2 regions of the Streptococcus sp. KHUD_013 genome follow, and region 1 is predicted to be linked to the other one. Evidence: predicted binding sites of a transcription regulator. Region 1 holds the regulator's gene; the other holds the start of a gene.
What was found. The regulator NrdR, encoded in region 1, represses ribonucleotide reductase genes. The targets are predictions, from matches to a motif close to ACACNATATATNGTGT.

Region 1 (4,743 bases):
TTCCAAGAAATAAATCAGACCATCGAAAGTCCAGTTGTTCCTGTTAATGACTTGTACCATCCAACTCCTTCTGCGGAGCCGATCCATCAGGATCACTATGTTCGTTGTTTAGTTGAAAAATTAGAAGAAGAAGGATTGAGCTACCACTGGACCTGGGCTTATAACCATATCGGCTATGACCGTTATCATGAAGGTGTGGCGATTCTATCGCGTACCCCAATCCAGGCAAGCGAACTCTTGGTTTCAGATGTGAATGATCCAACAGATTATCATACACGACGGATTGCCATTGCAGAAACCCAAGTTGATGGGAAAGACATTGCTGTTGCCAGTGTTCACCTCTCTTGGTGGGACAAAGGCTTCCAGCAAGAGTGGGCGCGTTTAGAAGAACGCTTTAGCCAATTGCAAAAGCCTTTGATTTTAGCTGGGGACTTTAATAATCCAGCTGGGCAAGAAGGTTATGAAGCCATTTTAGCGAGCCCGCTAGCTCTTCAAGATAGCTTTATTGAAGCTCGCCAGACCAAGGGGACTTACACTGTAGGTCCTGGAATTGATGGATGGGATGATAATCAAGTACCCTTGCGGATTGATTATATTTTCACCTCAAAAGAATGGGTTATCGAACGGCTAGAAGTTGTGTTTGATGGTTCTAGTCAGCCTCTCGTTAGCGACCATTATGGTTTGTCAGCTGACTTGTATTTACCATAATATTCAAATCCCTATCCCTCCAGGAGGCTAGGGATTTTCTTTATTTCCCTTGCTTTCACTTTAGCCCTAAATATGATAGAATAAAGTATTAAGAAACGATAAGGAGGGTGTCCATGCGGTGTCCAAAATGTGGCGGAAATAAGTCTAGTGTTGTAGATAGTCGCCAGGCAGAAGACGGGAAAACGATTCGTAGAAGAAGAGAATGTGATGAATGTCATCATCGCTTCACCACTTATGAACGAGTAGAAGAGCGGACTCTTGTTGTGGTGAAAAAAGATGGCACCCGGGAACAGTTTTCTAGAGATAAAATATTTAATGGGATTATTCGATCTGCTCAGAAACGTCCCGTGTCGAGTGACGAAATTGAGGAAATTGTGGGGCGAATCGAACAAAAGATTCGTAGTCAGAGTGAAAATGAGATCCAGAGTGACTATATCGGATCACTTGTCATGGACGAGTTAGCAGAATTGGACGAAATTACCTATGTTCGATTTGCGAGTGTCTATCGTAGTTTCAAGGATGTTGGTGAATTGGAAAGTCTCTTAAAGCAGATTACCAAAGGAACGAAGAAGAAAAAGGAAAAATAGATGAAGCCCAATACTTCATTTTCTTTCTTGAAGAATAATTATTTAGCGCCTACAGGAGCCTCTTTCACGCATCTGTATGGACCAATATTAGGTGTTCAAGCAAGTCAATTATATACTTTTCTGCTGAGTCTCTATGATCAGGGGAAAGAAAAACGGCTGATTGCTGTTGTTTTAAATCATTTGGATCTAGGGTTCGCTCATTTTCTCGAAAGTCTAGACCGTTTGATTGCCATGAATTTACTAGAGGTTTTTGAGACAGATGAAGGACTTCAGTTCCGATTTTTGGCTCCGCTAGAAGCAGATCAATTTTTCGCGAATGTCGCTTATCAGAAGTTGCTGGAGAAAAAAATAGGAGAAGCAGCAGTTCGTGACTTGCTTCCTGAAAAACCAGAGGGAGAGAAACGGAAGGTGAACTTTGCCTCTGTTTTTGGGATTGATGGTGTTTCGACCCCTCAGAGGAAAGTATCTTCCTTCAGTTTAGAGCACTTTAAACAATTAATGGTGCGGGATGGCCTTCGTTTTGAGAACGAACAAGAGGACCTCTTAGTTCTTTATGCCATCACCGAAGAGAAGAATTGGACTTGGTACGAGACCTATCTGTTGGCCAAAGAGACAGCGGTTAATTTGGTCATTTCGACCAAACGGATGAGACAAAAACTGACCCAAGAGCCACAAGAAAAAGGTAAGGATGAGTTCACTCCGCAGGAAAGAGCTATTATCCGGGAAGCTAAAAATAAGACTAGTCGTCAATTTTTAGCAGGAATTAAAAAAGCGCGTAAGGCTGTTGTGACCCAATCAGAACGCCAAGTAATTTCTGACTTGGCCCGTTTAGGCCTGTTAGATGAAGTTATTAATGTGATCTTGTTGTTGACCTTTAACAAGGTTGCTTCCGCCAATCTCAATGAAAAGTATGCCTTAAAAGTTGGAAATGACTTTGCTTATGAGGGGATAAAGACGGCTGAGGAGGCAGTTCTGAAGATCCGCCAGCGCCAAGACTCCCATTTACAAAAAGCAAAAGAGAAAGTAGCTAAGAGTGGGTCAGCGACAGGAAAGACCAATGTTCCGAAGTGGAGTCAGCCTAACTATACCAATCAGACTAGCCAAGAAGAACAGGCTAATCTGGAACAACAAAAACGAGCCTTGCTCGAGAAATTAAATCAAGGAGGGGAGTAAATGGAGAGCGTAGGGAAAACCATGTCCCAGATGAATCGATCACAGCAGTTCAATTATGAAGAATTGGTAGCTCAAATTCTCGCCGAACCTGAGATTGCAACCTTTATTCAAAAGGAAGGTTTATCGGATGTAGAAATCCGTCGTAGCATTTCCAAATTTAACCAATACATCAGTGAGCGCAATCGCTTTGTCCTTGGGGATGCAGATTATATTGCAAGAGGGTATAAGCCTGTTTTAGTCATGAATGAAGGTTATGCGGATGTTTCCTATGAGGAGACACCTGAATTAATCGAGGCACAAAAACAAGCCGCTATCAATAGACGCTTGCAGCTGATCAACTTACCAAGCACCTTGAAGGAAGCTTCCTTAGCCAAAGTCGACTTGGATGATCGTGGGCGTTTTGGAGCCTTTGAAGAGTTGGCCAATTTTGTTGCTTCCTATCCTCAAGCTCGTAAAGGGATTTTTCTATATGGAGATTTTGGAGTTGGGAAAAGCTATATGATGGCAGCCCTTGCTCACGACTTGTCTGAAAAACGGCAGGCTTCTTCAACGATTCTGCATTTTCCAAGCTTTGTCATCGATGTCAAAAATGCGATTAACACAGGACAAGTTAAAGAGATGCTAGATCAAGTCAAGAAGGCTGAAATCTTGATTCTTGATGACATTGGGGCAGAGCAAATGTCGCCTTGGGTGCGGGATGAAGTCTTGCAAGTGATTTTGCAACACCGGATGCAGGAGATTCTTCCAACCTTCTTTACCTCCAATTTCAATTTTGAAGACTTGGAACGTCATTTTGCTACGTCTCGGAATGGAGATGAGACTTGGCAAGCCAAACGTGTCATGGAGCGAATTAAGTTCCTGGCTAAAGAAGTGCGCCTAGAAGGAGAAAATCGCCGATGAATACTGTTATTGATTTGATGAAATCTCATTCCTCTGTCCGTCGCTTTAAAGAGGAGGATATCAAGGAGGAAGATCTTCGAGCGATCCTAACAGCTGGGCAAATGGCTTCCTCTTGGAAAAATTTTCAGTCCTATTCCATCATCTTAGTGAGAAGCCAAGAAAAGAAAGAGGCACTGTATCAATTTGTCCCTCAGGAGGCCATCCGTCAATCCTCTGTCTTCCTATTGTTTGTAGGAGATCTCAACCGAGCTGAAAAAGGGGTTCGGATGCATACGGATCAATTCCATCCAGAAGGACCGGATAATTTGTTGATTACTTCTGTAGATGCTGCCTTGGCAGGTCAAAATACTTTGTTGGCTGCAGAGAGTTTAGGCTATGGAGGGGTCATTATCGGCTTGGTGCGTTATCAAGCTTCTGAAGTGGCTAAATTATTTAATTTACCAGACTATACCTATCCTGTCTTTGGGATGGCTTTAGGGGTGCCAAATCAGAATCATCCTGTTAAACCACGCCTTCCTTTTGAAGCTGTTGTATTTGAGGAAAGCTATCAAGTGCAGACTCCTGAGGTGATTGAAGCCTTTGACCAAGTACAGACTGCCTATGCTGGAGCACGGGCAACAGATACTTGGAGTCAACGCTTGGCTGCCCAATTTGGACAGGAGGAACCAGCTGCTACGGCAGAGTTATTAAAGAAACACCAACTAGAAAAATAAGAGAAAAGAGGATACCATGGCTTTACCTACTGTTGCCATTGTAGGACGTCCTAATGTCGGGAAATCCACGCTCTTTAACCGGATTGCCGGTGAGCGGATCTCCATTGTCGAGGATGTCGAAGGAGTTACTCGGGACCGTATTTATGCAACGGCGGAGTGGCTAAACCACCAATTTAGTATTATCGATACTGGCGGGATTGATGACGTGGACGCACCTTTCATGGAGCAAATCAAGCACCAAGCTGAGATTGCCATGGATGAAGCCGACGTCATTGTCTTTGTAGTATCTGGAAAAGAAGGGATTACCGATGCGGATGAATATGTCGCTCGGATGCTCTACAAGACTCACAAACCAGTCATTTTAGCAGTCAATAAAGTGGATAATCCAGAGATGCGAAATGACATCTATGATTTCTACGCTCTAGGCCTGGGAGAACCCTTGCCAGTGTCATCTGTACACGGGATTGGTACAGGGGATGTCTTGGATGCCATCGTTGAAAATCTTCCAACGGATCGCGAAGCAGAAAATCCAGACGTCATTAAGTTTAGTTTGATTGGTCGTCCAAATGTTGGAAAATCAAGCTTGATCAATGCCATCCTTGGAGAAGACCGCGTCATTGCTAGTCCTGTGGCTGGGACTACGCGAGATGCGATTGACACCC
Region 2 (4,743 bases), 860 kb from region 1:
GAAAGGTTTTTGACTTATAGTCCGTAATTATAATCGTCATCCTGCATGGCTTCTACTTCACCGAGTAGGTAACCATTTCCGACTTGAGAGAAGAAGTCGTGGTTGGATGTTCCGGTTGAGATTCCGTTCATGACGATTGGGTTGACATCATCTGCTGAGTCTGGGAAAAGTGGATCTTGTCCCAAGTTCATGAGGGCTTTATTAGCATTGTAACGAAGGAAGGTCTTGACTTCCTCTGTCCAGCCCACACCGTCATAGAGGCTTTCTGTATAGCCTTCTTCGTTTTCATAGAGGGTGTAGAGCAGGTCATACATCCACTCTTTGAGTCTTTCTTGTTCGTCTTCTGGTAATTCGTTAAATCCAAGTTGGAACTTGTAACCGATATAGGTTCCGTGAACAGATTCGTCCCGAATGATCAACTTGATGATTTCAGCAACGTTGGCTAACTTGTTGTTTCCAAGATAGTAGAGGGGTGTGAAGAAACCAGAGTAGAAGAGGAAGGTTTCAAGGAAGACGCTGGCAACTTTCTTTTCAAGGGGAGTCCCATTGAGGTAGATTTCATTGATGATTTCTGCCTTCTTTTGAAGGAAAGGATTGGTATTGGTCCATTCGAAAATCTCTTCGATTTCTGACTTGGTATTCAAGGTTGAAAAGATAGAAGAGTAAGACTTAGCATGGACAGATTCCATGAATTGGATGTTGTTAAAGACAGCTTCTTCATGGGGAGTACGAATATCCGCACGAAGAGCCTGAACACCTGTTTCAGATTGCATGGTATCTAGAAGGGTCAATCCACCAAAGACTTTACCAACCAAGTCTTTTTCCTTGTGAGATAATTTTCTCCAGTCGTCCAAGTCGTTTGACAAAGGAATACGCGTATCCAACCAAAATTGTTCGGTTAGCTTTTCCCAAGTCGATTTATCGATGACATCCTCGATGGCATTCCAGTTAATGGCTTTGTAGTAAGTTTCCATTTGAAATCTCTTTCTTTTTCTAATTCATTCGATCATACAATCATTATTATTCTAACACAATTGTTAGAATACCGCACAAAAAGTCGGCGAACCGACTTTTTGGTAGCAATGGATCAGAGTGTCTTAGATGACACAGCTTTCACATTGGTTTGCGCCAACTTCTCCACCATCATCAGTAAAGGTACGGACGTAGTAGATAGACTTGATTCCCTTATTAAAGGCATAGTTACGAAGGATAGACAAGTCACGAGTGGTTTGTTTGTTTTCAGTTTTCCATTCGTAAAGACCTTTTGGAATGTCACTGCGCATAAAGAGAGTCAGTGAGAGCCCTTGGTCTACGTGCTCAGTTGCGGCAGCATAGACATCGATGACTTTCCGCATATCCATATCGTAGGCAGAAGTGTAGTAAGGGATGGTATCTGTTGATAATCCTGCTGCAGGGTAGTAGATCTTACCGATTTTCTTCTCTTGACGTTCTTCAATCCGTTGTGTAATTGGGTGGATAGAAGCAGACACGTCATTGATGTAGCTGATAGAACCATTTGGTGCTACAGCTAAACGGTTTTGGTGGTAAAGACCATCTGCTTTCACTTTATCACGAAGTTCAGCCCAATCTTCTGCACTAGGGATGAAGATGTCTTTAAAGAGTTCTTTGACACGCTCTGATTTTGGAACAAACTCTCCAGTCGTGTACTTTTCAAAGTAAGTACCGTTTGCGTAGTCTGATTTTTCAAAGTTGTGGAAGGTAACACCCCGTTCACGCGCGATGTTGTTTGATTCTACGAGGGTCCAGTAGTTCATAAGCATGAAGTAGATGCTAGTGAACTCAACAGACTCAGGTGATCCGTACTCGATCAATTGTTGCGCAAGATAGCTATGAAGTCCCATCGCACCGAGGCCAAAGGTATGCGCTAGGCTATTTCCATGGTCGATCGTAGGAACAGCGACGATGTGAGAACTATCTGTCACAAAGGTCAAAGCACGAACCATGGCACGAATAGAACGACCAAAGTCAGGTGAGGTCATCATGTTGACAACGTTGGTTGAACCAAGGTTACATGAGACGTCAGTTCCCATTTTAATGAACTCTTGAGCATCGTTGATCAAGCTTGGTTCTTGAACCTGGAGGATCTCTGAACACAAGTTACTCATGATGATTTTGCCATCAACTGGGTTTGCGCGGTTAGCAGTATCGATATTAACCACATACGGATAACCAGATTCTTGTTGCAATTTAGAAATTTCTGTTTCCAAATCACGGGCTTTAATTTTTGTCTTACGGATGTTTGGATTAGCAACCAACTCATCGTATTTTTCAGTGATGTCGATATAGTTGAATGGCACTCCGTATTCACGCTCTACAGAATATGGGCTGAAGAGGTACATTTCTTCATTTTTACGTGCCAATTCGTAGAATTTATCAGGTACCACAACACCAAGTGATAGAGTCTTCACACGAACTTTTTCATCGGCATTTTCTTTCTTAGTAGAAAGGAAGGCGATGATGTCTGGGTGGAAGACGTTGAGGTAAACAACCCCCGCCCCTTGACGTTGACCAAGTTGGTTAGAGTAAGAGAAGCTATCTTCAAAGAGCTTCATAACAGGAACGACCCCAGAAGCAGCTCCTTCATAGCCTTTGATCGGTGCTCCAGCTTCACGAAGGTTGCTGAGGGAGATTCCAACCCCACCGCCGATACGTGACAGTTGAAGGGCAGAGTTGATAGAGCGTCCAATCGCATTCATATCATCTGTTACTTGGATCAAGAAACAGGAAACCAATTCACCACGGCGTGCACGACCTGCATTTAGGAAAGATGGTGTAGCTGGTTGGTAGCGTTGGTGGATGATTTCGTTTGCGATGTCTTTGGCAATGTCTTCATTTCCATCTGCAAAATAGAGAGCATTGAAGAAGACGCGGTCTTCCATGCTTTCGAGATAGTATTCTCCATCATTTGTTTTCAGCGCATACTGGTTATAGAATTTATAGGCAGCCATGAAGGACTTGAATTGGAAGTTTTGGTCTTTGATAAATTGATAAAGTTCTTCCAAGAATTCTGGACGATATTTCTTGATAAAAGCTGTTTCGATATAGTTGTGTTCAATAAGGTAATTGATTTTATCCGTTATTGAATCAAAGGCCATGGTATTTGGCACAACATTTTCTTTAAAGAAAGCATCCAAGGCTTCTTTGTCTTTATGAAGCATGATTTGACCGTTTACTGGACGGTTGATTTCATTATTAAGACGGAAGTAGGTTACGTCTTCAAGTGATTTTAATCCCATAATGTTCCTTTTTCTAGTTCAAAAACAAAGGGGAGGCAAGCTCCCCCTGTACAAGTAAAAGGGCCAGGGAATACCGTAGTCAAGGACTACAATAATTCATTCCCCAGACCAATCAGATCCTGTTTGATAATGTTAAGATAATTTTTTGAGCTTAGCTGGTTGGAAGCCAGAGAAGACTTCATCTGCCGTTTGGATAACTGGCGCAGCATTGAAACCAAGGTTCTTCACATGGTCTACAAACTCAGGTTGCTCATCTAGATTAATTTCACGGTATTCAACGTGATTGGTATCTAAAAAACGTTTGGTCATTTTACATTGAACGCAATTATTTTTTGAATAAATTGTCACCATAATGTGATCTAACTCCTCTAAATTCATAAATCTGTATCTAGTATAAACAAAAGGTTTTTCCTTGTCAAGAGTTTTAACTAAATATTGTGCACATAAATTAACTATACCGGAAGATACCACAACATGTAGTATTGTAAGAATTAGTGAAAATTGAGGAAAACGTGATAAAATATAGGTTTTTAAAGTCAAAGGAATTCCTATCTTTTTCCTAAAATTCTATATACTGTGTCCATGAAAGCAATTCTATTTATTTAATAGAAGAAAGTAAAAAAAGCAGTTCAAAAGAAGAGAAAAATTGAGTGCTTCCTGTAAGTATTTTCAGTAAGTGTGTGATAAAAATCTTGAAAAATATTGGAGAAGATGATATAATAGCAAATTGTAAGGGTTATCACAGATAACTCAAAACTAATTTTAAAAGGAGAGTCAAACTATGGCTTCTAAAGATTTCCACATCGTGGCAGAAACAGGTATCCACGCACGTCCAGCAACTTTGTTGGTTCAAACTGCTAGCAAATTTGCTTCAGATATTACTCTTGAATACAAAGGTAAATCAGTTAACTTGAAATCAATCATGGGTGTTATGAGCCTTGGTGTTGGTCAAGGAGCTGACGTTGTAATCTCAGCTGAAGGTGCTGACGCTGATGATGCTCTTGCAGCAATCGCTGAAACAATGGAAAAAGAAGGATTGGCATAAACATGACAGAAATGCTTAAAGGAATTGCAGCATCTGATGGTGTTGCCGTTGCTAAGGCATATCTACTTGTTCAACCCGACTTGTCATTTGAAACAATCTCAGTTGAAGATACAAATGCAGAAGAAGCTCGTTTGGATGCAGCTCTTGAAGCTTCACAAAACGAGCTTTCTCTTATTCGGGAGAATGCAGTAGCGAGCCTTGGTGAGGAAGCAGCACAAGTATTTGATGCTCACATGATGGTTCTTTCTGACCCTGAAATGGTTGGTCAGATCAAGGAAACAATTCGCACGAAGAAGGTGAATGCTGAGGCTGGTTTAAAAGAAGTTACAGACATGTTTATCACCATCTTTGAAGGAATGGAAGATAACCCATACATGCAAGAACGTGCAGCAGATATTCGCGATGTTACCAAACGTGTTCTTGCAAACTTGCTTGGTAAAA

Region 2: a site for NrdR is predicted at 3,725-3,740, ahead of nrdH (glutaredoxin-like protein NrdH). Genes of this name have one in related genera too.

The regions. Positions count from the first base shown of each region.
Region 1 is NZ_CP186264.1:487,639-492,381, forward strand. Features, by position in the region: gene ACOXXR_RS02185 (endonuclease/exonuclease/phosphatase family protein) at 1-708, shown strand, start outside; gene nrdR (transcriptional regulator NrdR) at 822-1,295, shown strand; gene ACOXXR_RS02195 (DnaD domain protein) at 1,296-2,468, shown strand; gene dnaI (primosomal protein DnaI) at 2,469-3,368, shown strand; gene ACOXXR_RS02205 (NADPH-dependent oxidoreductase) at 3,365-4,081, shown strand; gene der (ribosome biogenesis GTPase Der) at 4,098-4,743, shown strand, end outside.
Region 2 is NZ_CP186264.1:1,342,954-1,347,696, reverse strand. Features, by position in the region: gene nrdF (class 1b ribonucleoside-diphosphate reductase subunit beta) at 15-974, opposite strand; gene nrdE (class 1b ribonucleoside-diphosphate reductase subunit alpha) at 1,098-3,257, opposite strand; gene nrdH (glutaredoxin-like protein NrdH) at 3,390-3,608, opposite strand; gene ACOXXR_RS06330 (phosphocarrier protein HPr) at 4,039-4,302, shown strand; gene ptsP (phosphoenolpyruvate--protein phosphotransferase) at 4,305-4,743, shown strand, end outside.